2 linked regions of the Chryseolinea soli genome follow. The protein of the gene in region 1 binds, or shares a complex with, the protein of each later gene. Links are inferred from orthologs where the notes say so. Each region holds a gene or a part of one and is shown in the gene's direction. Other genes may lie near its edges. The genes, in order: trxB and trxA.

Region 1 (14,887 bases):
TGCCGTGTTTTCCATTCAGCAGTTGGCCATTGGCTACAAAGCCGCTGCCTAATCCGGTTCCCAAGGTGATCACCACGAAATCGCGCATGCCTTTGGCGGCACCATAGACCATTTCGCCCACAGCCGCAGCGTTGGCGTCGTTGGTGATGATGGCAGGAAGATCGAATTCTTCACGGAACATGTCGGCCAAGGGAATAATGCCTTTCCACGGCAGGTTGGTAGCACGTTCGATCGTACCCTTGTAGTAGTTACCATTCGCTGCACCAACACCCACACCCAATACTTTATGTTCGCCCGGGATCGCCGCGATCTCTTTGCGAAGGGCTTCGGAAAGCCCTTTGAAATAATCTTTGAACTCCTGGTATCCCGTAGTGGAAATACTGCCATGGGAAATCACATTTCCTGCTCTGTCTACAATGCCATACTTGGTGTTGGTCCCCCCGATATCGATGCCGATGGTTAGCTCTCTCATAATGCCGGATTTAAACGTGATGAATTATATAGAAAGAATTTTAGCGATGCGAAGCGACTCAGCGTCGATCTCGTGGATCTTCGACATGATATCGTCAAATTTGTTGTAAACGATCTTCCGGTCGCGTACGCCCACCATCACATCGCTCTTGCCTTGGAGCAAGCCTTCGACTGCACCAACGCCCATGTGAGACGCCAGCACGCGGTCGAAGTAAGTAGGCGCACCCCCGCGCTGAAGGTGTCCCAGCACAGTGACCTTTATATCAAAATACGACGAACGTTCTTTTACCTGTCTTGCCAAAGCGTGGGCATCTCCAATTTTCGATCCCTCTGCTACAACAACAAGATTTGATTTTTTATTCGTTTTACCTCCTTCTTCCAGAAGCTCCCAAAGCTCGTCAAACGAAGTGGCTTCTTCGGGGATGATCACCGCCGCAGCACCACCGGCAATACCGCTGTTGATGGCGATGTAGCCGGAATGACGACCCATCACTTCAATAAAGAACAATCGGTTGTGGGAGAGGGCGGTATCGCGAATACGATCGATGGCCTCTACCGCTGTGTTGGTGGCCGTGTCATAGCCGATGGTATAGTCGGTACCGGCAAGGTCGTTATCGATGGTGCCCGGGATACAAATCGAGGGCACTCCAAATTCTTCATAAAATTTATGAAGCCCCGTAAACGTTCCGTCGCCACCAATGGCGATCAAAGCGTCGATGCCTTGCTTCTTAATATTGTCGTATGCTTTCTTTCTCCCTTCCGGAGTTCTGAATTCCTTGCTGCGGGCCGATTTCAGGACCGTGCCACCGCGCTGAAGAATATTGCCGACCGAGCGTGCGTCCAATTTGATCACATCCCCTTCAATCATCCCCTCATAGCCTCGCATGATGCCGAGACTGGTCTTGTCATAATACGTGCATGCCCGAACGACGGCACGGATGGCTGCATTCATCCCAGGAGCATCGCCACCCGACGTGAACACTCCAATTTTCGAAATTTTATTCTCCATTCAGATTCAAAATCCAACAAAAATAATGGACATAGTTTAGTTTGCAATCAAGAATTTACTCAAACAGACTTCAATCGTTTGAATTCGTTAATTAGGCCATTCGTAGAAGAGTCGTGCGAAGTGATTTCTTCTTTCGATGTGAGCTCGGGAAGGATTTTCTTGGCTAACACCTTGCCCAGCTCCACACCCCACTGGTCGAAGCTGAACACATTCCAGATAACACCTTGTGAAAAGATCTTGTGCTCATACATGGCAATGAGGCTTCCCAGCGTCCGCGGCGTAAGCTCCCGGAACAGGATGGAATTGGTTGGACGATTACCTTCAAACACCCGGAACGGTGCCTGGAGGGCAATTTCCTCCTTATTCATGCCATTGGCGGCCAATTCTTTCTGAACTTCTTCGAGGGTCTTGCCCATCATGAGCGCCTCGGTCTGCGCAAAGAAGTTGGACAATAGTTTGTCGTGATGATCGCCAATCGGATTGTGACTGATGGCCGGCGCGATGAAGTCACAAGGAATGATCTTCGTGCCCTGGTGGATCAGCTGGTAGAAAGCATGCTGCCCGTTCGTACCCGGCTCGCCCCAAATGATGGGACCGGTCTGGTACGTTACCGGCTTGCCCCCGCGGTCGGTCGACTTGCCGTTACTTTCCATGTTGCCTTGTTGGAAATAGGCGGCAAACCGGTGCAGGTATTGATCGTAGGGGAGGATGGCCTCTGAAGCCGCCCCAAAGAAGTTGTTGTGCCAGATCCCCAGCAAAGCCAGGATCACGGGGATATTCTTTTCAAAGGCTTCGTCCTTGAAGTGGTTGTCCATGGCATGCGCGCCATCCAAAAGCTGCTCGAAGTTTTCGAAACCGATCGTACAAATAATAGACAACCCGATCGACGACCACAAAGAATAGCGGCCACCAACCCAGTCCCAGAACACAAACATGTTCTCCGGCGCAATGCCAAACTTGGTCACCTCTTTTTCATTGGTGGACACGGCCACAAAGTGTTTGGCCACCTCGCCTTTACCACCGGTCTTTTCAAGGAACCATGCACGAGCCGATTCGGCATTGGTCATGGTCTCCTGGGTGGTAAATGTTTTCGAAGCAATGATGAAAAGCGTGGTTTCCGGATTTAATTTTTTTACCGTTTCCGCGATGTGTGTACCGTCTACGTTGGATACAAAATGAGGCGTGATGTTTTTCCAATACGGACGCAAGGCTTCCGTCACCATATAGGGCCCCAAATCCGATCCGCCGATCCCGATGTTCACAATGTCGGTGATGGCTTTCCCGGAATAGCCTTTCCACGAGCCGTCGAGGATCTTGCCGGAGAAGGTTTTCATTTGTTGCAACACGCGGTTCACCTCCGGCATCACATCTTCGCCGTCCACCACGATGGGGCTATTGGAGCGGTTGCGCAGGGCAATGTGCAACACGGAGCGGCCTTCGGTCTGATTGATCTTCTCGCCCCGGAACATGGCGTTGATGGCGTCTTTCAACTCCACCTCGTCGGCCAACGCGACCAGATCCTTCAGGGTCTCGCCAATCACGAGGTTCTTTGAGTAGTCCACGAGGATGTCTTCAAAGCGGGCGTGAAGGGATTCGAACCGGTGAGGGTCTTCTGCAAACAATTCGCGCATGTGCGACGCTTGCAGGGTCAGGAACTGGATCTCCAGTTTTTGCCAGGCTTCAGTGGTAGTCGGGTTATGTTTGGGTAGCATAGGCTAGGGTTTTCTTATAAAGTATGCGAAGTTAAAAGGATTTTTGAGCTTACTTCTTGAACTTGCTCACCAGCATGGCCAGCTTCTCCTCCATGCTCAGCTCTTTCTCCTTTTCCTTGGGACGGGATCCACCATTGCCGCCACGGTCCGGGCCAGGACCCGATTTCTTCCCTTTCGGGGAATTGCCTTTCGGCGACGCGGCTTTTGGAGCAGGTTCCGGTTGGCCGAACGGGTCGCTCTTCATGGACAAGCCGATGCGCTTGCGGGGCACGTCCACTTCCACTACGGTGACCATTACTTTTTGCTGGACGGTGACTACTTCTTTGGGGTCTTTCACAAACTTGTCGGCCAGGTGGCTGATGTGTACCAGGCCGTCCTGGTGAACGCCCACGTCGACAAACGCGCCGAAAGCGGTTACGTTCGTTACAATGCCGGGCAGGCGCATGCCAAGTTTCAGATCTCCAATGGAATTGACGCCGTCGGTGAAGCTGAATACTTCAAATTCCTTCCGCGGGTCGCGTCCGGGCTTTTCAAGCTCTTTTATAATGTCGTTCAGAGTGGGAAGTCCCACTTTTTCAGACACATACTTCTGGAGGTCCAGTTGTTTGCGCAGGGCAGCGCTGGTCATGAGGTCTTTCACGCCGCAGCCCAGATCGGTGGCCATTTGCTGCACCAAGGCATAGCGTTCGGGGTGCACCGAGCTGGCGTCGAGGGGGTTTTCGGCTTGTTGGATGCGTAAGAAACCGGCAGCCTGCTCATAGGCTTTTTCACCCAAACGCGCCACTTTCATCAACGACTCGCGGTCTTTGAACGGCCCGTTCTGGTTGCGATATTCCACGATATTCTTAGCCAGGGCAGGGCTCAGGCCCGACACATAGGAGAGGAGCTCTTTGCTGGCCGTGTTCACTTCCACGCCCACGGAGTTCACGCAACTCATCACGGTGTCATCCAATCCATGTTTCAGTTTGGTCTGGTCCACGTCGTGCTGGTATTGACCTACGCCGATCGATTTAGCGTCGATCTTCACCAACTCGGCCAACGGATCCATTAGACGCCGGCCGATAGACACTGCGCCGCGAACGGTCACATCCTTGTCGGGGAATTCTTCACGGGCCACATCCGAAGCGGAATACACGGAGGCTCCGCTTTCGTTGACCATCACGATGATGATCTTGTTGTTAAGGCCGATGCCTTTAACAAACGCTTCTGTTTCCCGGCCGGCCGTACCGTTGCCGATGGAGACGGCTTCGATCTCATATTTGTCACAAAGCGATTTTATAAGGGCTGCGCTTCTTGCGGTTTCGCGTTGGGGTTCGTGCGGGTAGATCACATCGTGATGCAAAAGTTTTCCCTGGCGGTCCAGGCACACCACTTTACAGCCCGTGCGGAAACCCGGATCGAGTGCCAGCACGTTTTTTTGACCCAGCGGCGCGGCCAGCAACAGCTCTTTCAGGTTGTCGGCAAAAACTTTGATGGCCTCTTCGTCGGCCTTCATTTTCGACTCCATGCGGATCTCCGTTTCCAGCGACGGGCGAAGCAGTCGTTTATAGCTGTCTTTGATGGCCAGCTTCATCTGTTCACCGGCAGCATTCTCGTTCTTCACAAATTGACGCTCGATGGAACCGATGGCCATTTCTTCGGGCGGAAAAATATCGAGGGCGAGAATGCCTTCTTTTTCGCCGCGCCGCATGGCCAGTAGCCGGTGCGATGGTGTTTGCGCGATAGGCTCTTTCCACTCAAAGTAATCCTTGTATTTCTGGCCTTCACCTTCTTTGCCTTTCAGCACTTTAGCATCCAGTGTGCCTTCGCTCCAGAACAATTCGCGTACACGTTTGCGTGTCTCGGGATTTTCGCTGACCCACTCGGCAATGATGTCGCGGGCGCCTTCTAAAGCTTCCTGTAAATTGGCGACGCCCTTTTCGCTATCAATGAACGACTTGGCAAATTCTTCGGGATCGAACTTCTCTTGTTCCAGTATCTTTTGTGCCAACGGCTCGAGTCCTTTTTCTTTGGCGACACTGGCGCGTGTTTTTCGCTTTGGTTTGAACGGCAAATAAATGTCTTCGAGCTCGGCCAAGGTCACGGCCGCCACGATGGACTGCATCAATTCAACGGTGAGTTTACCTTGTTTCTCGACCGAGCTGATGATGGCTTCGCGGCGTTTGTCGAGTTCATCCAGTTGCTCCAGACGGTCGCGGACATTGGCGATCATCACTTCATCCATACTATCGGTCAATTCCTTCCGGTAGCGGGCAATGAAAGGGATGGTCGATCCTTCCTGCAGCAGTGTGGCAACGGCTTTCACATTTTTGATTTGCAGGGAGAACTCCTTGGCAATTTGTTCTACCCAACGGGCGATATTTTCTTGGTCCATATTTTTAATGACAGGGTGGCAAAAATAGAATAAGGTTTAGAACCTGCAATACCGTATTTTTAGAATGAAGTTTAAATTAGATATGAGTACAAAAACCGTCGCCCTCATCGCGCATGATAACCGGAAGCGAGAACTCGTCGAGTGGGCGGAATTGAACAAAGCAAGCATGCAAAAGTGCAAGGTGTTTGCCACAGGCACAACAGGAAAATTATTAAAATCAGACGTCGGCCTCGAAGTCACTTCACTCCAAAGCGGGCCGCTCGGCGGCGACCAACAGATCGGCGCCCTCATCGCCGAAGGCCGCATCGACATGTTAATCTTTTTTTGGGATCCCCTCGAGCCATTGCCTCACGATCAGGACATTAAAGCCCTGCTCCGGCTCGCCGTGGTCTGGAACATCCCCGTCGCCTGCAACCGCGCCACTGCCGACTTCCTGTTCGCATCACCCTTGCTCTTCAGCGACTACGAACGAACCCGCCCCGATTTCACCGCCTACCAAAACCGGAAGCTCTGAAATAATAGAATTTCGCATCTTAGTTGGGAAAATTCAATACAACTTGTAAGTTTGCGCTCCCAAATTTTTTGGGAATCGAGACATAGCGCGGTAACTCAGTTGGTTAGAGCGCAGGATCCATATCCGTCTAGGCGGACGGGGGTTCAAAAATGTAAATCGACAATAGATGGCGCGGTAGCTCAGTTGGTTAGAGCACAGGATTCATATCCGCCTAGGCGGACGGGGGTTCAGACAGAGATTTAAGGACATGTTAGGTATAAGTCGGTAGTGAATTTGAAAACAAAATGGCGCGGTAGCTCAGTTGGTTAGAGCACAGGATTCATAACCCTGAGGTCGGGGGTTCAAATCTCCCCCGCGCTACAAAAGAAGAGCTCGCAGAAATGGCGGGCTTTTTTTATGATTACCTGGGAGCACAGGATTCATATCCGCCTAGGCGGACGGGGGTTCAAATCTCCCCCGCGCTACAAAAGAAGAGCTCGCAGAAATGACGGGCTTTTTTTATGACATTACCTGTTAGAGCACAGGACTCATATCCGCCTAGGCGGACAGGGGTTCAAATCTCCCCCGCGCTACAAAAGAAGAGCTCGCAGAAATGGCGGGCTTTTTTTATGACATTACCTGGGAGCACAGGATTCATATCCGCCTAGCCGGACGGGGTTCAAATCTCCCCCGCGCTACAAGCAAGGAGCTTGCAGAAATGCAAGCGCTTTACTTTTCCGGGCGACGGGGCTCACCTCCCCACAAGAAAAACGCCAACTCTTTTTATACCCCTTCAGATCCCTCACCACAGGTCATTTGCGTCAATAGTTCCTTATTTGGGTCAAAATCATGTTTGCCATACTAAATAAATTGGCCTAAATTCAATCGCACGAAAGAATTACAATGGCGACCCTCAGCATGTCCAATAAAAAGTTGTTCACGGCGGATTACGAAATCCACGCCTCGATCAAGATGCTGTATCCCTACATTCAAACGGCAAGCGGTCTGTCAGAATGGTTTGCCGATGACGTGACCATCAACAACGAAGACAAATCTTTTACCTTCTTCTGGGACAACGAAGCACACAAAGCCAAGCTCGCTGCCTTTCGTACCAACCACTTCGCCCGCTTCGAATTTCTCCCCGAAAACAAAGACGATGAGAAAGATCCTTCCTACTTCGAGTTGCGCCTCGAATTCAACGACCTCACCCAATCCGTCTACATCAAGATCTTCGACTACTCCGACTTCGACGATCAGAAAGAGCTCAACGACCTCTGGCATGGGTTGGTGGAAACCCTCCGGAAAACCGTGGGCGGTTAAAGGAGGGATGTAATTATTTTTGTTTTATAATGATGGGTTAACAGGTTGGCCTTATTTTTGACCTTTGTTTTGCGCGCAAGCCATACCCCATGAAAAAAATAGACAAACTCGTTTTAGATGCCTTCCTGGGACCGTTCCTCATCACTTTCCTCGTTGTCGTTTTTATCCTGCTGAACATCAACATGCTGAAATATTTCGACGACATCATCGGCAAGGGCCTCGACGGCCTCGTGCTGGGACAGTTGTTTTTCTACTTCGCCGTGTTCACCGTGCCCACCGCCATGCCGTTGGCCGTTTTGTTGTCGTCGCTCATTGCCTTTGGAAACCTGGGGGAACATTTCGAGCTGTCGGCCATCAAGAGCGCGGGCATTTCCCTGGTGAGAGCGTTGCGGCCGATCTTTTTCTTTGTGCTCTTGCTCACCGTACTGGCCTTCTATATCAACAACAACCTTGTGCCAAAGGCGGCCTTGGAAGCGTACAGCCTGCTCTATGATATCAAGCAAAAGAAACCGGCCCTCGAGTTGCGCGAAGGCGTGTTCTATCACGGCATCGATAACATCAGCATCAAGGTAAACCACAAGTTCCCCAAAGACGACAAGGCACTTAAAGAAGTGATTGTCTATGATCACCGGAAGAACGACGGCAACAAAGAAGTGATGATCGCCGACAGCGGCCGCATGTACACCATCCTGGGTGAACGCTATTTAAAGTTCGAGCTGTTCAATGGCTATCGCTACACGGAAGGCACCAGCAACGAGCGCGAAATGACGGGCCAACGCAACGCCAATCCCCAGGCCCTGAGCCGCAGCAAGTTTGCCAAATCACAGGTGGTCTTCGACCTGTCATCGTTCGCGTTGCAATCCACCGACAAGAAGTGGTTCCAGGGCAACCGCATCATGCGCAACATGTCGGAGCTGACGTCGGACATCGACTCCATCAATATCGAAGTGCTCAACCAGCAATTGAATTACTACCAAAACAAGCCATCCTTTTTCACCTATTATCACAAGCACGATTCCCTGATCATGCCTCCGGACATACAGGCCTATAAAACGTACCGCGACTCCATCAACCGAATCCCTTACCTGAGCAAGATCAGCCCCGTGGCCACGACGCCTGATAGTGTGAAGAAGACCGGCAGCGATTCGGTGAACGCCGAAAAAGAACGGGAGGAGCGCCTGAAGATCAAGAATGAAAAACGAAGGGCGCTGCTGGCGGCCCGTAAGAAAAAATTCAACGAAAAACCCGCGCCGGCACCGGTACGAACGGTGAAGAAGGTCACTGTAAATTACGACTCGGCTTCCCTGGCCCGTATCGACAGCGTGTTCAACATGCCCATTGGCCGCGACGTCATGCAGGGCGCCACCAACATGGCCCGCCAGGTAAAAAGTCAGATCATGAACTCCAACAGTAGTGTCGACAACTATGAAAAGGACCTGAAAGAATTCAATATCCAGTGGAATAAGATACCGGCGAGCTCGTTTGCCTGCATCGCGATGTTCCTCATTGGGGCGCCTTTGGGGGCCATCATCAAGCGCGGGGGGTTGGGGGTGCCGTTCCTGGTGTCGATCTTCTTCTTTATCGTATTCTATGTTCTGAGCATGCAAGGCGAGAAACTGGCCAAGCAGGGGACGGTGAGCGTCGCCATGGGCGTTTGGCTGTCGGATTTTGTGCTGCTGGCCGTGGGGGCCCTGTTCCTGCGGCAAGCCAGGGCGGATGCCAGGCTGTTTGAGGCTGATTTTTATCTAGTTGCTATCGACAAGATGAAGCGATGGTTTGCCCGCAGACGGCAACTGCGTGCGCAGCAGGCGTAGGGGAGAAGTCGAATATTTCAACAAAATGTTGCAAAATTGGGCCGTTTTGGCTTACCTTTGCCCCCTGAAATAAAGGAAAAAAAACATTTTTTGAAATGTATCTGACTACAGCAATTAAACAAGACCTGTTCGCGAAACACGGCTTTGCGAAGAAAAAAGAAGAAACTGGTTCTGCCGAATCACAGATTGCCCTCTTTACGCATAGAATCAACCACCTCACGGCCCACTTAAAGGAAAACAAAAAAGACTTTTCCACCCAGCAAGGCCTCATGAAACTGGTAGGTAAGCGCAAGAAGCTCCTGAATTACCTCCAAAATACGAACATCGAGAGATACCGCGCAGTGCTGGCAGATCTTGATCTGAGAAAGTAATTACAAGACATTCCCCGAAGGGAACCCAACCAAAGGTTCCCTTTTTGCATTTAAAATAAGTTAAGTCCGTCTTCGGACCACATTGACGCATCCTGAAATAGCCGCGCGAACCCCCTGGCAACAAGGCCGGTCGCAGGGCTGTTTTAGGTGTTGTCGCTGTCAGACGTAAAAAAAACAACACATGAAACCTACTGCAATCACCAAAACCTGCAAGCTGCCCGATGGACGCGAAATAACAATTGAAACCGGTAAACTTGCACGCCAGGCCGACGGTTCGGTCGTGCTCAAAATGGGCAACACCATGTTGCTCGCCACCGTGGTATCCGCTCAAGAAGCCAAAGAAGGCACCGATTTCCTCCCCCTTTCGGTTGATTACCAAGAAAAGTTCGCTTCTACGGGTAAGATCCCCGGCGGCTTCCTGAAACGCGAAAGCAAACTCTCCGACTACGAAGTACTCATCAGCCGCCTGGTTGACCGCTGTATCCGTCCGCTGTTCCCCAGCGACTATCACGCCGACACCCAGGTGATGTTATATCTCCTCTCCGGCGATGAAAATGCATTGCCCGATGCCCTTGCCGCCTTTGCCGCTTCGGCTGCTTTGTCGGTTTCCGATATCCCTTTCCAAGGTCCCATCTCCGAAGTACGGGTGGCCCGCGTGGAAGGCAAATTCGTCGTTAACCCGACCATGGAACAAAAGAAGATCGCCGACATCGATTTGATGGTAGGTGCATCGATCGAGAACATCCTGATGGTGGAAGGCGAAATGAAAGAAGTGAGCGAAGACGATATGCTGGAAGCACTGAAGGTGGCACATGAAGCCATCAAGGATCAGTGCCGTCTCCAGATCGAATTGACCGAAGCCGTAGGCAAGACCGTGAAGCGTACCTACAGCCACGAAGACAGCGACGAGAACCTGCGCCAGGAATTGTGGAAACTCATGTACGACAAGGCCTACGCCGCCGCCCGCAAGCTCATCACCAACAAAAGCGAGCGCTCCGAAGCCTTCTCCAGCATTCTGGACGAATACCTGGACGCCCTTCCCGAAGACACGACCATCAACAAACTGCTCGTAAAGCAATACTATAAAGAGATCCAAAAGAAAGCCGCCCGCGACCTCGTTCTTAACGAAGGCGTTCGCTTGGATGGCCGTAAGACCAAGGAAATCAGAGAGATATGGAGCGAGGTCGACTACTTGCCGTCGCCCCACGGCTCTGCGGTTTTCACCCGTGGTGAAACCCAGTCGCTGACCACCGTGACGCTCGGAACCAAACTGGACGAGCAGATGATCGACGGTGCCATGATCGAAGGCTCCAGCAAGTTCATTTTGCATTACAACTTCCCCGGCTTCTCTACCGGCGAAGTGAAACCCAACCGCGGCCCCGGACGTCGCGAAGTGGGCCACGGCAACCTGGCGTTCCGTGCCCTGAAGCAAGTGCTTCCCCCGGAAGAAAAGAACCCCTATACCATCCGTATTGTTTCCGATATTCTCGAGTCTAACGGCTCGTCTTCGATGGCCACCGTATGTGCAGGCTCACTGGCCCTTATGGACGCCGGTGTTCCCGTAAAGAGCTCCGTATCCGGCATTGCCATGGGTATGATCTCCGATTCTGCTACGGGCAAATACGCCATCCTTTCCGACATCCTCGGTGACGAAGATCACCTGGGCGACATGGACTTCAAAGTGACCGGAACGGAGAAAGGCATCACCGCCTGCCAGATGGACTTGAAAGTAGACGGCTTGACCTATGAGACCATGCGTGAAGCATTGCTCCAGGCGAAAGAAGGCAGACTTCACATCCTCAACGAGATGAAGAAGACCATCAGCCAACCCAGACCGGATTTGAAGCCTCAAACGCCACGTGCCGAAACCGTGATCATCGAGAAAGACATGATCGGCGCCGTAATCGGCCCAGGCGGAAAAGTGGTACAAGACATCCAGAACACCACCGGCGCAACCGTGGTGATCGAAGAAGTTGGCAACAAAGGCGTGGTGAACGTGTTTGCCAGCAACAAAGATGTGATGGAAGCGGCCCTGCGACGCATCAAAGGCATCGTGGCCATTCCCGAAGTAGGCGAAGTATATGATGGTAAAGTGAAGTCCATCATGCCTTTCGGCGCATTCGTTGAGTTTATGCCCGGCAAAGACGGTTTGCTCCACATCTCCGAAATCAAGTGGGAACGCCTCGAAAACATGGATGGCGTGCTGGAAGTAGGGGAAGAAGTGAAAGTAAAACTGATCGAAGTAGACAAAAAAACCGGCAAATACCGTCTCTCTAGAAAAGTCCTGTTGCCCAGACCTCCACGTCCGGAAACTACTCCGGCCTAAATCCGTTAAGAACTGGATTGACAGGAACTATATTTTGACAGTATATTGTTAAACAAACGAATTGTATATTTAGAGAATGAGACAGCTAAAGATCAGTAAACAAATTACCAACCGCGAAAGCCAGTCACTGGATAAGTACCTCCAGGAAATTGGCAAGGTTGACCTGCTTACGCCGGACGAGGAAGTAGAGTTGGCAAAGCGTATCAAGGAGGGAGATCAAATAGCATTAGAGAAACTTACGAAGGCCAACCTCCGCTTTGTGGTGTCGGTGGCAAAACAATACCAAAATCAGGGACTTTCCTTAGGTGATTTGATCAACGAAGGAAACCTGGGTTTGATCAAAGCCGCACAACGTTTCGATGAGACGCGTGGTTTTAAATTTATCTCTTATGCCGTATGGTGGATCCGTCAATCCATCCTTCAGGCGCTGGCCGAACAATCCCGTATTGTTCGCTTGCCTTTGAACCGCGTGGGTTCCCTGAATAAGATCTCCAAAACGTTTTCGGAATTGGAACAGAAGTACGAGCGCGAGCCTTCCCCGGAAGAGCTTGCTGAAGTGCTGGACGTGACAACGGCCGAGGTAGTGGATACCATGAAGATCTCCGGACGCCACGTGTCCATGGATGCTCCGTTCGTGCAAGGAGAAGAAAACAGCCTGCTCGACGTGTTGGAAAACGACAGCGAAGAAACACCGGACTCCGGTCTGATGAACGACTCGCTGCGCCGCGAAGTGCAACGCGCACTGTCGACCCTGACCCAACGCGAAGCCGATGTGATCACTTTATACTTTGGACTGAATGGCGAACACTCGATGACCTTGGAAGAGATCGGAGAGAAGTTCAATTTGACCCGCGAACGCGTTCGTCAGATCAAAGAAAAGGCTATCAGACGGTTACGTCACACCAGCAGAAGCAAAGCTTTAAAGCCTTACCTCGGTTAAGAAAGTACGATTTTAGAATATTGAAGGGTCTCGCATTCCGAGACCTTTTATTTTACCCGGAATTTATAAGACGCTAACAGACATGGCAAAAGAAGAAGTAAAAGTCCTCATCATCGGTTCAGGTCCCGCCGGCTATACCGCCGCCATTTACGCGGCCCGCGCCGGCTTGAAACCCGTATTATACACCGGCGCCCAGCCGGGAGGACAATTGACGATCACCAACGATGTTGAAAATTTCCCCGGCTATCCCGACGGGGTCAACGGCCCGCAGATGATGGTGGATCTCCAGAAACAAGCCGAACGCTTTGGCACCAAGGTGCATTACGGCGTGGTGACGTCAGTGGATTTTTCAGGCTACCCACACAAGGTGGTGGTAGACGAAAAGGATGAGATCATTGCCCATAGCGTGATCATTTCCACGGGCGCAACCGCGAAGTATTTGGGAATTCCTTCCGAAGCAAAATTCAATAACAACGGAGTGTCTGCCTGCGCAGTGTGCGACGGTTATTTTTACAGGGGCAAGGACGTGGCCGTTGTCGGTGCCGGTGATTCGGCTGCCGAAGAAGCGACCTACCTGGCCAACCTCGTGACCAAGGTGCACCTCATTGTGCGCCGCGATGAAATGCGGGCCTCCAAGATCATGCAACAACGCGTGAAGAACACGCCCAACATCGAGATCCATTGGAACTCCGAAACGGAAGAGATCCTGGGGAACGAGACCGGGGTTACGGGCGTGCGTCTCGTAGACAATAAGACCGGCGCCAAGAAGGTGCTGGACATTCAGGGATTCTTCCTGGCCATCGGCCACAAGCCGAACACCGATATTTTCAAGGGTTGGATCGACATGGACGACACCGGCTACATCCAGGTGCAGCCCGGGTCCACCAAGACCAACATCGAAGGCGTGTTTGCCGTAGGCGATGCCGCCGACAAAGTATACCGCCAAGCCATCACGGCCGCCGGCACCGGTTGTATGGGTGCCCTGGATGCCGAGAAGTTCCTGGTGGCCAAGGAAATGGAAGCCGTGCACTAAGCCGGCTCCCACAAAACAGTATCCACCAAATACCGCATCCGAATTTGAAACTCGATATTCTCGTTCTTTCCGCCCACCCCGACGATGCCGAAATCAGTTGCGGGGGCACCATTGCCAAGCACGTGTCGCTGGGATATAAGGTGGGTATTGTTGACTTTACAAAAGGGGAGTTAGGAACGAGGGGCACCCCCCAGACCCGCAAGGAGGAAGCCGCCGAGGCAGCCCGTATCCAGGGTATCGCCGTGCGTGAGAACCTGGGGTTGAAAGACGGCTTTTTTCAAAACGACCCCGATCACCAAATGGCGGTGGTCCGGGCCATCCGCAAGTTCCAGCCCCGCGTGATCCTGGCCAACGCCGTCTACGACCGGCACATCGACCACGGCAAAGGCGCTTCCCTGGCCTATGACGCATCTTTCCTGTCGGGACTGGTCAAAATCACAACCCAGGACGATCACGGCCATGCGCAGGCTCCCTGGCGTCCGGAAGCCTTCTACCATTCCATCCAGAGCCTGTTCATTGAACCCGACTTTATCGTAGATATATCCGGCTTCTGGGAGACAAAGATGGCCGCCCTCCGGGCCTTTAAGACGCAGTTCTACGATCCCAGCAGTACCGAACCGGAGACCTATATTTCCAATCCAACATTTCTGAAAATGATCGAAGCCCGGGCCGTTGAATTTGGTCACGCCATTGGGACCACCCATGGAGAGGGCTATACCGTGCGTCGCTATCCCGGTGTGAATTCGTTGTTCGACCTGCGTTAAGGCGCCAGGCGATGCGCTTTCCAGGTGCCTTCGACCTTGGTGTATTCGATGCGGTCGTGTAGGCGGCTGGGCCGTCCTTGCCAGAATTCGATGAGCAGCGGATCGATTTGAAAGCCACCCCATTGGTGGGGCTTGGGAAGTACTTGTTTTCCTTCGAATTTTTGTTCCATTTGCCGCACGCGTTCCTCCAGGATCTCGCGGTTCTCCAATACCGAGCTTTGGGGTGACGACCATGCCCCGATTTGCGATCCGCGCGGCCG
Region 2 (17,148 bases), 1.6 Mb from region 1 along the record:
TGCCGTCTAACGTGACACGGATGGCTTCTCCCAGGTACTTCTCCAGGCTGCGAAAGGCCTGGAAGTATAAACCAATGGCTTGGAGACGTTCGCCGGCTTTTTCGGCTTGTCTGGCCTTTTGCAGATAGTCGGTGGCCAGCAATGTGGCGTTTTGCTTTTGCTCTTCCTTGATCTGGCGGTAGCGGGCGATGGAGAGGCGGTAGTATACCCAATAGTTGGCGTTGTCTTCCCAGGCGTCGACCAGTTCAAATTCTTCAATCTCGTCAGCGGCGGTGGTTTGGATGACCTGTTGGTACTGCTCGGTGAGCTTTTTATCCAACTCCAGTTGGCTGAGCACGGAGGTGCTGGACACATTCACCTTAATTTCGGAGACCAGGTCGTCGAGGGCGCTTTTCTTGGCGGCTTGGATGTAGTTGTTGGTACCGTCTTTTACGCTATGGCCAATGCCGGTGTAGTAGCCGTCCTGGTAAGGGGTTGTTTTGAGCCACGAGGGTTTCAATGATTCCGGATCGGGCGGCTGCACCTTGGGACTGCAGGCTGCCAGGACGATGAGAACCGCAAAGAATCTTTTCACAAAATAACTTTTTACCGATTACGTTAGTCAAATACCACTTCCATGCCAATCTTGACCAAACAGACAAATCTAACGGGGAATAAGGTTCAAATAGTGAAGTATGTACCAAAATATTTACCTTTAATAACCAAATGACGGGGCATATGAAAAAGTTGATTCTGGGGGTATTGACCATGGGCATGCTGCTTTCAGCCTGCCGCGAAAGCGAACAAGCCGTAAATTCGGATTTAACGGGTAACCAAACCGTGTATTCCTTACAAGCCGGATCCACCTACAACATCAGTGGAACGGTGACCTTTAAAGAAAAGAAAGATGGAACTGCATTGATCGACCTGGCCCTGACGGGCACGGACGGCACAGCAGAATTTCCCGTTCACCTTCACATGGGCAACATCGCGGCCCCCGACGCGGCAGTTGCAGCCTTGTTGAACCCCGTCCAGGGAAAGAGCGGCGCCAGCGAAACCAACCTGCTCCAATTGGCAGATGAATCGAAAGTCACCTATGCACAACTGTTGCAACTGAACGCCTGCGTGAAAGTGCACCTGGGCGCTACAGGACCCGACCGGGACATCATCCTGGCCGCGGGAAACATCGGCCAGGCCGCCAGCACAGATGTGAGCTCGGGACGTTTGGGAATAAGCGTCTGCAAAAGCGAGTAAAATACAATCTCAAAAAGCATGGAAGGCTGCCCCAAAGGCAGCCTTTTTTATTTAATGATCCAGACTAAAGCACGGGTTATGTTTAGAACTGTTCTTAGTTTATTCTTTTGTTTGCAACACCCGCTTCCAATCGACCAAGATCCCATAAAAAAAGGCGGCTACCTTTAAAGATAGCCGCCTTTTTTCGAATGCTATTTTCTCTTAATCTCCTCCACCAACTTTCACTTCATACGACGTAGTGATGGCAGTAAAGTACTCGCGGTTCATGCGCGCGATATTGGTAAGACTGATGCCTTTCGGACATTCCGCTTCGCAGGCACCCGTGTTGGTGCAGGCGCCGAATCCTTCTTCATCCATCTGCGCCACCATTTTCTCCACGCGTTCTTTGCGCTCGGGTTTTCCTTGTGGCAAGAGGGCGAGCTGCGATACTTTCGCGCTCACGAACAACATGGCGGAAGCGTTCTTACACGCTGCGACACAAGCGCCACAGCCGATACATGCGGCGGAGTCGAACGCTTCGTCGGCTACTTTTTTAGCAATGGGTATTTCGTTGGCATCGGGCACGCCGCCGGTGTTCACCGACACATAGCCACCGGCCTGTTGAATGCGATCGAAGGCCGTGCGGTCCACGACGAGGTCGCGGATGACGGGGAATGCTTTTGCTCTCCAAGGCTCGATCACGATGGTCTCGCCATCTTTGAACGTGCGCATGTGCAACTGGCAAGTCGTGGTTTGCTGCGGGCCGTGCGGGCGACCGTTGATATAGAGGCTGCACATTCCGCAAATCCCTTCACGGCAGTCGTGATCGAAGGCTACAGACTCTTCACCTTTGTGAATGAGGTCGTTGTTCAGTACGTCCAGCATTTCCAGGAAGGACATATCGGCGGACACGTGGTCCAATTGATATGACTTGAAGGAACCTTTAGTATCCTTGTTTTTCTGGCGCCAAATCTTCAGGTTAATCTTCATATTATTTGTAGCTTCTTTGAGTCAATTTAACATTTTCAAATACCAGGGGCTCCTTGTGAAGTTCTTCCGGTTGGTTCTCGCCTTTAAACTCCCAGGCCGACACATAGGTGAACTGATCGTCTTTGCGCAGCGCTTCGCCGTCGGGTGTCTGTGATTCTTCGCGGAAGTGTCCTCCGCAGGATTCGGTGCGGTTCAAGGCATCGTCCACCATGAGTTCGCCCAACTCGATGAAGTCGGCTACGCGCATGGCTTTTTCCAATTCCTGATTCAGCTCGTTTCCGCCACCCAGCACGTTCACATCCTTCCAGAATTCCGTTTTCAGGGTTTGTATCTTTTGCTTGGCTCCTCTCAAGCCCGCATCGTTACGCGACATGCCGCAGAACTCCCACATCAACAAGCCGAGCTCGCGATGGAATTCGTCTACGGTCTTCTTGCCTTTGATGGACAAGAATTTCTGAACCGTGTTGTTCACTTTGTCGATGGCTTCCTTGAACTCCGGACGGTCCGTGCTCACTTTTTCGGTGGGCAAACCTGCGAGGTAGTCGCCGATGGTGTAAGGGATCACGAAGTATCCGTCGGCCAAACCTTGCATAAGCGCGCTGGCGCCGAGGCGGTTTGCACCGTGGTCGGAGAAGTTGGCTTCGCCGAGGGCATACAAGCCGGGAACCGTGGTCATTAAGTTATAGTCCACCCAAAGTCCACCCATGGTGTAGTGAACGGCGGGGTAGATCATCATCGGCCCTTCATAGGGATTGTCGCCGGTGATCTGTTGGTACATGTCGAACAGGTTGCCGTATTTCGCTTCGATGGTTTTCTTTCCATCGCGCTTGATCGCATCGGCAAAATCCAGGAACACGGCCAGGCCGGATCCTACGCCGCGACCTTCGTCGCACATTTGCTTGGCGTTGCGGGAGGCCACGTCACGGGGAACGAGGTTACCAAATGAAGGATATTTTCTTTCGAGGAAGTAGTCGCGATCCGCTTCGGGAATGGCCGCAGCATCTTTCGCTTTCAATCCGGGGCGCGCCACTTTCGGCACCCACACGCGGCCATCGTTACGCAACGATTCCGACATGAGCGTGAGCTTGGATTGGTGATCTCCTGAAACGGGGATACATGTAGGGTGAATTTGTGTATAGCAAGGGTTGCCAAACAAAGCGCCTTTCTTGTGCGCTCTCCAGGCCGCCGTTACGTTCGAGCCTTTTGCGTTGGTGGAAAGGAAGAACACGTTGCCATAGCCGCCGGTGCAAAGCAACACGGCATGAGCAGAATGTGATTCGATTTTACCCGACACCAGGTCGCGGGTGATGATGCCGCGGGCCTTGCCGTCGACGATCACCACGTCGAGCATCTCGGAGCGGGTGTACATCGTTACTTTGCCGTTGGCGATCTGACGGTTCAGCGCCGAGTAGGCACCGAGCAAAAGTTGTTGTCCGGTTTGTCCGCGGGCGTAGAACGTTCTGGATACCTGTGCGCCACCAAAAGAGCGGTTGGCCAACAGTCCGCCATATTCGCGGGCGAAGGGTACGCCTTGTGCCACGCACTGGTCGATGATGTTCACACTCACTTCGGCGAGGCGATAGACGTTGCCTTCGCGTGCTCTGTAGTCGCCGCCTTTAATGGTGTCGTAGAACAAACGGTAGACGCTGTCGCCGTCGTTCTGATAATTTTTTGCTGCGTTGATACCGCCTTGTGCTGCGATGCTGTGCGCGCGGCGGGGGCTGTCCTGGAAGCAAAATGCTTTTACGTTGTAGCCCAACTCTCCCAGCGATGCGGCTGCCGAGGCGCCTGCCAATCCGGTGCCGACTACGATAATATCATACTTGCGCTTATTCGCCGGGTTGACCAGCTTGAGGTTGAACTTGTGTTTTGTCCATTTCTCCGCTAAAGGGCCTTCGGGAATTTTAGAATCTAATTTCATCTGTCTGTTTATTTTGGGTCGGGACCACGGCTAAAGGTCCGGCTAATTGCTATTTGTTATAAATGTCTTGGTTCAGATACATCCAAATGGGGATCAACGCAAACAGTACGGGCACGACGATGGCGAAGGCTCTTCCCACAAAACGGATAATGGGGTTGTATTTCGGGTGATTCAAGCCCAGCGTTTGGAACGCGCTGGCGAAGCCGTGCCACAAGTGAAAGCCCAGGATCAGCATAGAGACCACATAGAGGGCCGCGTACCAGAATTGAGCATAGGCTGCGGCGACAACTAAATACAAATTCTTTACGGTTTTGCCTTCGTAGTCGACCGTTTGAATTCCTCCCCAGTGCATTTCATACCAGAAGCCTTTCAGGTGAATCACCAGGAAGATAAAGATGATGCTACCTAAAATTCCCATATTCCGGGAAGTCCAGGCGGAAGAGTTTTTACTTACTGCATAGCCTTCGCTGCCGCGTGCCTTTCGGTTGTGCGAGGTGAGCAGGATGGCCCAAGCGATGTGGACCAGGATGATGGTATAGTTGACATAAGAGACGATCTTGATCAGCGGATTGCTGGTCATGAATTGAGCATAGACATTAAACGCATGGCCGTCGTCATGCTTTAAGAGTTGAAGATTTCCGATGAGGTGAACGACGAGAAAGAGAATTAGAAAGAGACCGGTGAGGGCCATCAGAAGTTTTCTGCCCAGCGTGCTGGTCAGAAGGTTGGTAAACCAATTCATAGGATGTAGTTGTCGAAAAATTTTGATGTGGTCAAAATTACTTCGCAAACCCTATTCCACCAAGACCAACCTCACTTTATAAAAATTCTAAATAAACCTTTCTACGTAAGGGAAGACGCCGATCAGAGAAGCTCAAACAGGAGGATAATGATGGAAATGGCAACGACGGCGATCAGTAAGAACCATTCTTTCCGCACAAAATTCACAATCCAAGAGAACAAGCGTTTCATAGCTTTAAAAAACAATTTTCTACCCTATGCCAAATATCAGGCCCTACTTCAATATCCATTGAATATCAACTCTTTAGCATAGTTTGGTTGAGAGGGCTATTCAGATTTAAGAATCAAAATTGTATCGATTTCCCATTTCTGGAAGCTCATGTTTGCCGCCCACAGAACTAAAATCCCGCTGTTACAATTGAAATGATGGTGTACATTTACGTCACCACTACATTTTTTCGACTTCATGTATTTAATATTCGACACGGAGACCACCGGTCTGCCACGCAATAAAACCGCGCCCATTACGGACCTCGACAACTGGCCCCGGCTGGTGCAGTTGGCATGGCAATTACACGACCATCGCGGCAAGCTCATCGCCCAACACAACTACCTGGTGAAGCCCGACGGCTTCGACATTCCCTACAACGCCGAGCAAATTCACGGCATTTCCACCAAACGTGCGTTGGAAGAAGGCCACGACCTGCGCGTGGTGCTCGACACCTTTGTGAAGGACCTCGAGGGCACCAGTCAATTGGTGGGTCATAATATAGAGTTCGACATCAACATCATTGGCGCAGAATTTATCCGCCAGCAGTTGAACACCGACCGCTTCCTGAACCTGGCCAAGCTGGACACCGGCATTTCGTCGACCGAGTTCTGCCAGCTATCGGGTGGCCTGGGGGGCAAATTGAAGATGCCCACCCTGCTTGAGCTGCACAAGAAACTCTTCAACCGCGACTTTGGCGATGCGCACGATGCGTCCTACGACGTGGCCGCCACCGCGCGAAGCTTCTTCGGGCTGGTCAAACAGAAAGTGGTCAAGCCGTTTGATGAAACGCCGTTCGAGGAAATCACCTACGAAGAACCGAACCTGGACGCCGCCAATTTTGCCAAGCGCGAAAAGAAAAAAGCGGCCGACTATTCGCTCACCGACAAAGTCACAGTCCTCACGGACAAACCTTTTGTTCACCTCCACGCCCACTCCCAGTTCTCGGTGCTGCAAGCCACACCCGACATCAAGTCGATGGTGAGCAAAGCCAAGGCATTGAACATGCCGGCCATTGCGCTGACCGACCTGGGCAACATGTATGGCGCCTTCAAGTTCGTGCGCGAAGCATTGAACAATGACCTGAAGCCCATCGTAGGCTGCGAGTTCTATGTGGCCGACGAGCGGTTGAAACTGAAATTCACAAAAGACAATCCCGACAAGCGCTACAACCAGGTGTTGCTGGCCAAAAATAAAAACGGCTATCACAACCTGGCAAAACTCAGTTCCCTCGGTTTCACGGAGGGGCTATACGGCATTTACCCCCGCATCGACAAGGCGTTGATCGAAGCGTATAAACAAGATCTGATCGCCACGACCGGGTCACTTTCCAGTGAAGTGCCTTATCTGATTCTTAACGTCGGCGAAAAGCAGGCGGAGGAAGCTTTCAAATGGTGGCACGGACTTTTTGGTGACGACTTCTACATCGAATTGAACCGTCACGGCATCCCGCAGGAAGATCACGTGAACGAAACCTTATTGCGCTTTGCGGCGAAATACGGCGTGAAATATTTTGCGGCCAACGAAGCGTTCTACCTGCAAAAAGAAGAAGCGAACGCTCACGACGTTTTGTTGTGTATCAAGGAAGGCGAATTCAAGTCCACTCCCATCGGCTATGGTCGCGGCCACCGGTATGGATTGGCCAACACCGAATATTATTTCAAATCGCAGGACGACATGAAGTCCATCTTCCGCGACATGCCCGAAGCCGTGGAGACCATCAGCGAGATCCTCGACAAGATCGAAGGCTATACGCTGGAGCGGAATGTGTTGCTGCCCAAGTTTGACATTCCACCCGATTTCAACACGGAAGATGAATACCTGCGGCACCTCACCTACATCGGTGCGGCCAAGCGCTATGCAGAGATCACGCCCGCCATTCGCGAGCGGTTGGATTTTGAGTTGGACACGATCCAGAAAACAGGATACCCCGGCTACTTCCTCATCGTACAAGACTTTACATCCAAGGCACGGGAGATCGGTGTGTCCGTTGGTCCGGGACGGGGTTCGGCTGCCGGTTCGGCGGTGGCGTATTGCATCGGGATCACCAACGTCGATCCCATCAAGTACGATCTGCTGTTCGAGCGTTTCCTAAACCCCGACCGCGTATCGCTGCCCGATATTGATATTGACTTCGACGATGAAGGACGCGATCGCGTGTTGAAATATGTGATCGACAAATATGGCAAAAACCAAGTGGCCCAGATCGTGACCTATGGCACGATGGCCGCGAAGTCGTCCATACGCGACTGCGCCCGGGTGATGGAACTGCCCTTGGCGGATGCCACCTTCCTGGCAAAGATGATCCCCGAGAAACCGGGTACTTCCCTCGATGACGCCTTCCAGGAAGTGAAAGAGCTTTCCGACATCAAGAAGGGAACCGACTTGAAAGCACAGGTGCTGCAACAAGCCGTGATCCTCGAAGGCTCGGTGCGCAACACGGGAACCCATGCCTGCGGGGTCATCATCACCCCCGACGACCTCACCAAGTTTGTGCCCGTGTCTACGGCGCGCGACTCCGACATGCTCGTGACCCAGTTCGACAACAGCGTGGTGGAAAGCGCCGGCATGTTGAAGATGGACTTCCTGGGGCTTACCACGTTGTCGATCATCAACTCGGCCCTGCGCAACATCAAGAAAAGTCACGGCATCGACATCGTTATCGACGATGTGCCGCTGGATGATTTGAAGACCTACCAGCTTTTTCAACGCGGCGAAACCACCGGCACGTTCCAGTTTGAAAGTGTGGGCATGCAGAAATATCTGCGCCAACTGAAGCCCGATAAGTTTGAAGACCTCATCGCCATGAACGCCTTGTACCGACCAGGCCCCATGGAATACATCCCTGCCTTCATCAAGCGGAAGCACGGACAAGAGGCGATCAAATACGACTTGCAGGCCATGGAGGAATTTCTGCATGAAACCTATGGCATCACGGTCTACCAGGAGCAGGTGATGTTGCTTTCCCAAAAGCTTGCCGGCTTTAGCAAGGGCGACGCCGACGTGTTGCGGAAAGCCATGGGTAAAAAGCAAAAGGCCGTGCTGGACAAGATGAAAGACAAATTCATCAAGGGTGCCGAGAAGAACGGCCACGCCCAGGACACCTGCGAAAAAGTGTGGACCGACTGGGAGGCCTTCGCGCAATATGCCTTTAACAAATCGCACTCCACGTGTTATTCACTGGTAGCCTATCACACCGCATACCTGAAAGCCAACTACCCCGCCGAATACATGGCAGCGGTATTGACCCACTCACAAAGCAACCTGGAAAGCGTTACGTTCTTTATCGAGGAATGCCGCAGCTTAGGCATCAAAGTGTTGGGCCCGCACGTGAACGAGTCGGGTGTTTATTTTGAAGTGAACAAAGATGGTGAGATCCGGTTTGGGCTGGGCGCCATCAAGGGAGCCGGTGATGCTGCGGTGGAAGCGATCATCCACGAGCGCGAAGCCAACGGTCCCTTTGAAGATATTTTCGAGTTTGCCAAGCGGATGAATCAACGCGCAGTGAACAAGAAGACCTATGAGTGCCTGGCCTTGTCGGGTGCGTTCGATTGTTTTGCCAGCATTCACCGCCGGCAATATGTGTTTGCCAAAGACGGCGAAGTGAGCTTGCTGGAGAAGGCCATCAAGTATGCCGCCAAGACCCAACAAGAAGAACAAAGCAACCAGGCCAGTCTCTTCGGCGGAAGCTCGGGCACGGTCATGCCAAAGCCCCGCATCGACTATGTGGAGCCTTTCAGCGAGATCGAAAAGTTGAACCTGGAGAAAGAGGTGGTGGGCATCTACATTTCGGGCCACCCCCTGGACAACTTCAAGTTCGAGATGGACGCCTTCTGCAAGACGCGGTGCAGCGAGCTGACCGAGCTGGAAGCCATGCAGGGACGCGAGGTCAAGTTAGGAGGCATCGTTTCCGGGGTGGAACACCGGACCACGAAGACCGGCAAGCCCTTCGGCAAGTTCACGCTAGAAGACTACACCGGCAACTTCACGTTCACGCTCTTTGGCGAGGACTATCTCAAGTTCAAGACCTTCATGACGGTGGGCTGGTTCCTCTTTGTGGAGGGCGCCGTGGTGCGCAACTCGTGGGGACAGCAAAACCTGGAGTTCAAGATCCGGAACATGGACCTGCTCAACGAGCTCGGCATCAAGCGCAGCAAGGGCGTGAAGCTCCGGATCAACGCCAACGATATCACCCCGGGCATGATCGGCATCATCGAAGGCGTTTGCGGAGAGTATTCGGGCAACACCCCGCTGTACCTGAAGATCCACGACCTCCAGGAAAACATCAACCTAGACCTGCTTTGCCGCAAATTCCGCGTCAACCCGATCAATGACATGGTACGGGAAATGAAAAAAGCGGGTGAAATCGAGGTAGAAGTGATGTTTTAGGTACAAAGGTGCTGCCGGCTGCCAGGGCTTCATAGAACTCTGAACTAAAAGCTATACCTTTGCGTTGGTCCTTTTGAAAGCATAAAAAGAACTTATAACATATACTCACATGGGAAAAGCAATTGAACTTAACGATGCTAACTTTGATCAGATCATCAACTCTGATAAGCCTGTACTGGTAGACTTTTGGGCAGAATGGTGCGGTCCTTGTAAAATGATCGGCCCGGTTGTAGAAGAGCTTGCCAACGACTACGAAGGTAAAGCGGTAATCGGCAAATTGAATGTCGACGACAACCACGAAGTAACCGCCCGTTTCGGTGTGCGCAGCATCCCCACCTTGTTGATTTTTAAAGGCGGCCAAATCGTTGACAAACAAGTTGGCGCTGTACCCAAATCGGTATTGAATCAAAAGATCGCAGCACAGGTTGCCTGATCATAACAGGGTATTCTAGTCCCTCGAAATAAAAAAGAGGCTGGTGATGAACCAGCCTCTTTTTATTTGGTTGCCTTTCGGCCGACCTGTATTTTATTTCACTTCAATGACCCAGTCGTCGGTGCGGAAGCTGGACACGGGCAGACCTTCTTTGCTAAAGAGATTAGGGATGGAGCCGTTCTTCCATCCAAACCGGACGGCCGCCGGCTTCTTCACTTCTTTGGCCGATACCACCACCGTGTTTCCATCGATGACGGCTTTTGCCGGGTAGAAGACTTTATCCTCCCCGGCGATGGTGAACTCGGTTGGCGAGCCACTCTTTGCCATCAGGCCGGTGGGAATGTTGTTGAACGATAGGCGGATCTTGGCCTTCTCCACTTTCATCTCTTTATACAGTGGGTTCAGATAGGTGATCCCTTTTTTGCCATAGGTGTCGGATAGCGCCAGGTTGGCGAGGCGCTCGCCTACGGGTTTCTTGTATTTGGGATGGATGTCGTTTACATCTTCCACCAGGTCGGAGACCACCACCATACCGGTCTTGGCGATGTCGAGCATTTTGACTTCTTGCTCGCGGACGAGCGTTCCCTTCTCCACTTCGCCATAGCCGGCATAGGGCGCGATCTGCACGTAGTAGAACGGGAAGTCATGCAGGAAATGTTTGCGCCAATCGGTGATCATCGTTTCCATCAGCAGCTTGTAGGTTGCCGGTGCGGCCGTATTGGCTTCGCCCTGGTACCACAACGCTCCCGCAATGCGGAAGGGCAGCATGGGATTGATCATGGAATTATAGACGACGGCAGGCGACGAGGGGCACCAGGGCCTGTCGTCTACTTGTTTCTTGGAGGCTTCCAGTAGCTTCGGGTTGCCTTCGATGCTTTCGCGGGGTGTCCAGGTTTCGGCGGGCGTGCCGCCCCAGCTGGCGTTGATGAGACCGATGGGAACGTTCAGGCTGGTGTTCAATTTCTTTCCAAAGTAATACGCCACGGCGCTAAAGGACTTCACGTTTTCGGGGTTGGCCACTTTCCATTCGCCCTCGCCCCTCACCTGCGGTGTCATAGCGGCCGAGTTGGGGACGTCGAACAGGCGGATGTTGAGGTCGTTCACTTTGTCGATGTCGTTCTTTCCGTCGAGGGAAGCATTCATGCTCCACTCCATGTTGGATTGTCCCGCGCAAAGCCACACTTCACCGGTCATCACGTCTTTGAGCGTGATGGTTTCACCGCCTGCTTTCACGGTGATCGTATGGGGGCCGCCGGCGACGGGTGTGAATAGCGTTGTGCCCCAGAAGGCAGTGTTGTCGGTTTTCACTTTTACGGTGGTCGTATCCCAGCTCACCTGGATGGTGATGTCTTGCGTGGAATAGGACCAGCCCCAGATGGGCGTCGGTGATTGTTGTTGCAGCACCATGTGATCGTCGAAGATGGCGGCCAGGCGGAGTTGGGCTTGGGTGGTCGCTGCGGCCAGCAGCAAGGTGAAGAGCAGGGAGATCTTTCGCATGTTGTGAGATTGTCTGTGAATCAAAAATACAAAGGTATTGGAAGAAACATAACGGCCGCGACAGCCTCTTCCGGATGTTTTCTACAGAATTTTTTTGAGGCGTTCTACGATCTCCAACACGGCGGGACAAACCTGGGTGTTCTTATAGGCCAGCCCGGTGACCTGTACCATTTTTTTCCGGTCGGTGTGTGGGTATTCACGGCAAGCTTTGGGGCGGGCTTCGTAGACACTGCAATAGTTGTCGTCGCCGAGGAAGGGACAGGGCGAGGACTTGAGCACGTAGTCGCGGTCTTCGTCGATGCGCAGGTATTGTTCAACAAAGTCGCCGGGTTTCATGCGCAGGGCTTTGGCAACGCGCTCGATGTCGGTCTGATAAAAAATAGGCGATGTGGTCTTGCAGCAGTTGGCGCACGTGAGGCAATCCATTTCTTCGAACACCGCTTCGTGGGTGGTGTGAAAGGCATCATCCACTTTGCGGGGGTCCATCTTTTTTACGCGCTCCAGGAATTTTTTATTTTCCACCGCCCGGTTTTTTGCCTGCTGATAGAATTTCTCCCGGTCGAAAGCCTTATCTTCACTTGCCATTGTGCAAAGATCGTAAATTTCAGACTGTCTAAACCTACTCAAAAAAAATTATGACGACTGCCGCTCCTGCCACCGTGCTCGTTGAAAAACCCCGTATTTCTTCCATCGACATGATGCGTGGCATCGTCATGGTCGTGATGGCCCTGGACCACACGCGCGACTTTTTCCACATCGACGCTTTTCTCTTCGACCCTTTGGATCTGACCAAGACTTCACCGGCGCTGTTCTTCACGCGGTGGATCACGCATTTCTGTGCACCCACGTTTGTGTTTCTTTCGGGCATGTCGGCGCGCATCAGTTTGCAAGGCAAAGGCACAAAAGGATTGAGCAAATTCCTGTTATCGCGGGGGTTGTGGCTCATCTTTCTGGAGGTGACGGTGGTGCGCTTCGGGTTGCTTTTCAATCTCTATTATGACTTCACGTTGATGCAGGTGATCTGGGCCATCGGCGCCTCGATGGTGGTGCTTTCGGGACTTGTGTTCTTGAAGGAGCGTGTCGTCTTCATCCTCGGATTGGTGATCGTGTTTGGGCATAATTTGCTGGACATGGTTTCCGTTCCGCAGCAGAATCCCTTGTTTCCGCTTTGGGCATTGTTCGCACAGGTTGGCTTTTTCCAGATCACGCCTCAAAGCGCCGTGGCGGTCCCCTACCCGATGTTGCCTTGGCTCGGTATTATGTTGACGGGGTATGGCATGGGCATGTGGTATACAAAGGGATATGATGCCGGGAAGCGCAGGACTTGGTTGGTCAGATCGGGCCTTATCGCGCTGGCGCTTTTCGTGGTGCTGCGCTTCATCAATATTTATGGTGACCCTGCACCGTGGAGTGTGCAGAAGAATGCGTTGTATACGGTAATGAGCTTTCTGAACACGACGAAATATCCCGTGTCGTTGTTGTTTACGTTGATGATCCTGGGCAATACGTTGCTGTTATTGGCGGCGTTGGAGCGGCTGAAGGGTGAGCAGGGATCTTCTTTTTTGGTGTATGGGCGGGTGCCGTTGTTTTATTTCATTGTGCATTTTTATTTGATCCATGTTTGCGCATTGTTGTATAGGATCGGGAATGGGACTCCTTTCGCATCGATCGATTTTCATTTTGCGAAAGGGTTTGGGGGCGTGACGGCGGGGTCGGGAGTGACGTTGTTTTGGGTGTATGTGGTGTGGGCGGGGATTGTGTTAGTGCTGTTCCCGGTATGTACTTGGTATAACCGGTACAAAAGCACCCATAAAGATTGGTGGTTGAGCTATTTGTAAGAAATCATTTTGAACTGACTCACATTCGCTCCTTTGCTGAAGCCCCCGTCTTCGCAAAAGGCTACGACGGGCAAGTCGGCGGGCAGGCGTTTTAGACCGTTTCGCGGGCGTAGTGGTTCGTGAGTTCTTCTACGAGGTCGAGCATGATTTCTTTTGCGGTTTCGGGGTAGTCAATATCAACGGCGGCGCCGTAGCTGAGGAGCCATTTGCAGAAGGGCTTAACGTAGCCGATGAGGAAGGTCATGCGCACTTTGGTGTCGAGGTTTTCTTCGGAGACAAAACCATAAAAATATTTTGTGTGCTGCACGTAGCGTGCCGTGGGCTGATCAAAGGAGACGATGATCTTCTGCAGCTCCTGATTGCCTTGCATCATGGAGGCGAGATATTCCTGCAGGCTTAACAAATTCCGGCCGTCGAATTTTATGCCGGGCGTCGATAGGTTCTTGATGCGGTCGGCGCGAAAGTCGCGGTAGCCATTGCGCAGGCGGCACCAGGCGATGAGGTGCCAGGCGGCACTGTAAAATACCAGGCCGATCGGTTCTACGTCGCGTTGGGTTGATTGCTCGTTGTAGCTGCTGAAATATTCTATGCGGACCACGTCTTTCGCGACGACGGCCCGTTGAATGCCGGAGAGAAAATCGTTGGGGAATTGATGCTCGTCCATCGGCATGCGGCGCACTTCGATATGCGAATGCAGGTCCTCGAGGAGGTCTTTGTCCGATTCGTTCATCACGGCTTTGATCTTTAGCAGGGAAGATTCAAACGCTTGCCGGATCGATTTGTCGGTCATTTTTTCTACCAGTTTCCCCGCCAGCAACATGGCACTGGCTTCGTCTTGGGTGAACATGACCGGTGGCAAATGATAACCATCCACAATAAAGTATCCCTTGCCGGCTTCCGACCCGATGGGCACGCCGGCTTCCATCAAGGCCTTCACATCGCGGTAGACGGTGCGCAGGCTGATCTCGAAACGGTCGGCGATTTCCTCGGCCTTGACCACGCGTTTGGATTGGAGCTGTACGAGGATGGCGGTGAGTCGGTCGATGCGGTTCATACCCTAAAGTTACGGCATCCGCAGGAATTTGTTCTCAAAAAAAATGTCCCGCAAACCAGGGGTTCCGGGACATTTTCGGGGGTAAAGTTGATTAAAGCTTAAGGCCCTTATTCGGGACCCACTACAGGTGCACTTCCCAATGCGGGGTTGTTATACTCTACTTCGTTTTTGGGCACATCAAAATAGGGCAGGTAATTATAGTTGATGAACGCCTTGGTATTCACCACCGTGCTGCCCGTGAAGTTTGACAGGATGACACCGTTGGCTCTGCCACCGCCCACACTCTTGTCGTCGGTGATACCCATGCGGCGGGCGTCGTAGAAGGACAAGCCGCGGAAGACCAGGCTGATCCGGCGTTCGCTGCGCAGTTCCTCCAGCGCCTCTGCCTGGGTAACCGTGCCGATGGCAGCGAGGCCTGCGCCTTGATCATTGCGTACGTCATCGATCAATGCCGTTCCTCCACCAACATTACCCGACCGGATCAACACCTCCGCTTTGATCAACTCGTTCTCTTCGTAGGTGCCTGCCAGGTAAATGTCGTCGACGCCGGTTTCCTGCGTGTGGACGTAGGTGATCACGCCGGGCATATTGTTCCCGCCGTCGATCAGGTAGTAACGCGTTCCGTAGCCCAGGCCCCGGCCGCGCATGTTCACCTGGGGTGACTCCAGCAAATCAAAATTGTTTGCCATGCGCTGGTCGTCGGCGCGAAAATCCTGGATGAGGCGTTCGCTCACATAAAAGGTCTGACCATCTTCGGTGGCGGCCAAGCCGGCCACGGAACCAAAATTGGGATCGACAACGGAGCGGCTAAAGTCTTCCGTGGTTTTCACAATAAACACGGGGTCGTCTTCCTGGATGCCGTTGTCCACGAAGCCTTCTATCGCCGTCCATTGCGCAGCCGTCATGTCGGCCACACGGGTGTTCACCAGGATGTTTCTGGCGCGCAGGGTATTGATGTTACGGATCCATGCCTCGGGCGAAGGGATGCCGCCTTTGCCTTGCTGGCAATAGCCCGGGATGGCCCCCGATAAAATATCGGCAGAAACACCGGGGTCAGTGATAGCGTTCAATTCGGTCTCGGCCTTGTCGAAGTTGGCCATGGCTTCGGCGATGATCTCTGTGTTTGTTTTGAACTCACCGTTGGTAAGGTTAGGCTCGTCGTTGATCACACCGGCCACGTACATGGAGCCGATGCGCGAATAGGCATAGCCCTTCCACCAATAGCCCCAGGCTTTCAACGTGTGCTTTTTATTTACTGCATCGCCGCTATATTCTGCACCGTCCACTTTTTTCAGCAGGATGTTCATGGCGTTGTTGAGAAAATACATTTGGGTCCATTCCATCAGCATGGTGTTGGCCGGGCCATAGGCGCGGTCGTTGCGCAGTCTCAACTCGTAGGGTTGAGAAACGCCGATGGGCATGGGAACCACCGTGCCGTCATCGATGGTGATGTCGGTGGGATTGTTGGCGAAGCGGAAGCTCTGGTTTCCCCAGGGGATGTAGATGATGTCGCCCATCGCATCGTGCAGACCGAAGATCTGCGCGGTGAGGAAGCCCAGGTTACGTCCCGTACGCGGACCCAGTTGGTCGTCGACGGAAGCGTAATAGCTGCCGATGCCGTTGATGTAGGTTCCTCCTTTGGCATAGGCCACCAGCCCGGCTTCCGTAGAGAGTGCATTCTCCAACGGCTCGTTCTTGTTCACCACGTCCGTGAGCTCATTCTTGCAGGCTTGTGTCACCAGCAAAAGAAGGCAAAGGGATATATAAAGTTTTCTGTGTTTCATACGATCGTGATTTACTTAGTTAAAAGAAACGTTCAGCCCCACCTGGTACGATTTGAAATTCGGGAACGACCAGAAATCAAGACCGCGTTGTGTGGCCACCTGGGGCGATGCCGAAGTGGTTCCGCCACCGGATGTGTTCTGGCTGCTTTCCGGATCCATGCCCGTGTAGTTGGTGATCGTCGCCAGGTTTCTTCCCGTGAAGACCAACTGAAGACGCGTGAACCCTTTCATGTCAAAAAACTTCGCGAAGTCAAATCCGACCGACAGGTTGCGCAAGCGGGCAAACGATGAATTTTCCAGGAAGTAATCTTTTGTGCCGTTGCTTTCGGAGGCATCATAGAAGCTTTTGTAGTAGGCCGTCCATGCGCCGGTCTCTCCATTGATGGTGAGCGATTTGTCGTAGTCGCCGTGCAGGCCTTCGGAATACATCCACTCCTTGGTTTGGTTATAGGTCTTTGCGCCGTATACCCAGTCGATCTGGAAGGAGAAGGTGAGGAAATTCTTGTACGAGAAATTGTTGATGAAGGCCATGTTGAACTTGGGGGTAGTGTTGCCCAAAAAATACTTGTCGGGGGTGAACTGCACGCGTTTGCCAGCCTTGTCCACCACACGGCCGTTCACCACTTCATAGTTGGCGGCGTTGGCGGGGTTGATATACGGATCGCCGTTCTTATCTTTTTGGTCGATGCTGGTCAGCGCTTTGTAACCATAGATCGTTCCGATCTTCTCGCCACCTTTCAACGTATAGGTAGCGGCGTTGGACCACACCAGCGGGATGTCTTTGCCGTCGGCCGTGCGGTCGAGCGATGAGGACTGCGTTCCGAAGTTGGTCACGAAATCCCATTTCAGGTTATCGCCGGAATACACGTCCATGTCCACGCTGAATTGCACGCCTTGGGATTTCAGGTCGATGTAGTTATCCCAAATGGTCTCGGAACCTTGCGACACCGGTTGTGTCCGTTGCCAGACGACGCCCGTGCTTTTGCGGCTCCAGATAGACACGTTGGTGGCGATGTAGTTG

The links.
Region 2: the proteins of trxB (region 1) and trxA are in contact, whole or in part, in a crystal structure (PDB 1F6M), measured with the Escherichia coli proteins. The link is inferred for Chryseolinea soli from one-to-one orthologs.

What each region holds. Positions count from the first base shown.
Region 1 is NZ_CP032382.1:6,186,710-6,201,596, reverse strand. What follows is about bases 11,974-14,887. They hold trxB (thioredoxin-disulfide reductase), read left to right. Parts: upstream 11,974-12,912; coding sequence 12,913-13,863; downstream 13,864-14,887. Other genes in these bases: pdxH (pyridoxamine 5'-phosphate oxidase), read right to left, coding at 14,624-14,887; bshB1 (bacillithiol biosynthesis deacetylase BshB1), read left to right, coding at 13,908-14,627; D4L85_RS25925 (sigma-70 family RNA polymerase sigma factor), read left to right, coding at 11,974-12,830. Outside these bases: D4L85_RS25975 (ROK family protein), read right to left, coding at 1-472; pfkA (6-phosphofructokinase), read right to left, coding at 497-1,480; pgi (glucose-6-phosphate isomerase), read right to left, coding at 1,540-3,192; D4L85_RS25960 (Tex family protein), read right to left, coding at 3,242-5,566; D4L85_RS25955 (methylglyoxal synthase), read left to right, coding at 5,649-6,080; D4L85_RS25945 (START-like domain-containing protein), read left to right, coding at 6,978-7,379; D4L85_RS25940 (LptF/LptG family permease), read left to right, coding at 7,469-9,193; rpsO (30S ribosomal protein S15), read left to right, coding at 9,289-9,564; pnp (polyribonucleotide nucleotidyltransferase), read left to right, coding at 9,746-11,890; more of D4L85_RS25925, read left to right, coding at 11,967-11,973.
Region 2 is NZ_CP032382.1:7,757,183-7,774,330, forward strand. The notes cover bases 8,609-11,292. They hold trxA (thioredoxin), read left to right. Parts: upstream 8,609-9,630; coding sequence 9,631-9,954; downstream 9,955-11,292. Other genes in these bases: dnaE (DNA polymerase III subunit alpha), read left to right, coding at 8,609-9,521; D4L85_RS32390 (sialate O-acetylesterase), read right to left, coding at 10,048-11,292. In the rest of the region: D4L85_RS32355 (LPP20 family lipoprotein), read right to left, coding at 1-574; D4L85_RS32360 (hypothetical protein), read left to right, coding at 718-1,233; D4L85_RS32365 (succinate dehydrogenase/fumarate reductase iron-sulfur subunit), read right to left, coding at 1,435-2,202; D4L85_RS32370 (fumarate reductase/succinate dehydrogenase flavoprotein subunit), read right to left, coding at 2,204-4,123; D4L85_RS32375 (succinate dehydrogenase cytochrome b subunit), read right to left, coding at 4,173-4,865; more of dnaE, read left to right, coding at 5,331-8,608; more of D4L85_RS32390, read right to left, coding at 11,293-11,451; D4L85_RS32395 (YkgJ family cysteine cluster protein), read right to left, coding at 11,533-12,036; D4L85_RS32400 (acetyltransferase domain-containing protein), read left to right, coding at 12,087-13,289; D4L85_RS32405 (helix-turn-helix transcriptional regulator), read right to left, coding at 13,381-14,343; D4L85_RS32410 (RagB/SusD family nutrient uptake outer membrane protein), read right to left, coding at 14,451-16,127; D4L85_RS32415 (SusC/RagA family TonB-linked outer membrane protein), read right to left, coding at 16,143-17,148. UniProt on the Escherichia coli protein: Participates in various redox reactions through the reversible oxidation of its active center dithiol to a disulfide and catalyzes dithiol-disulfide exchange reactions.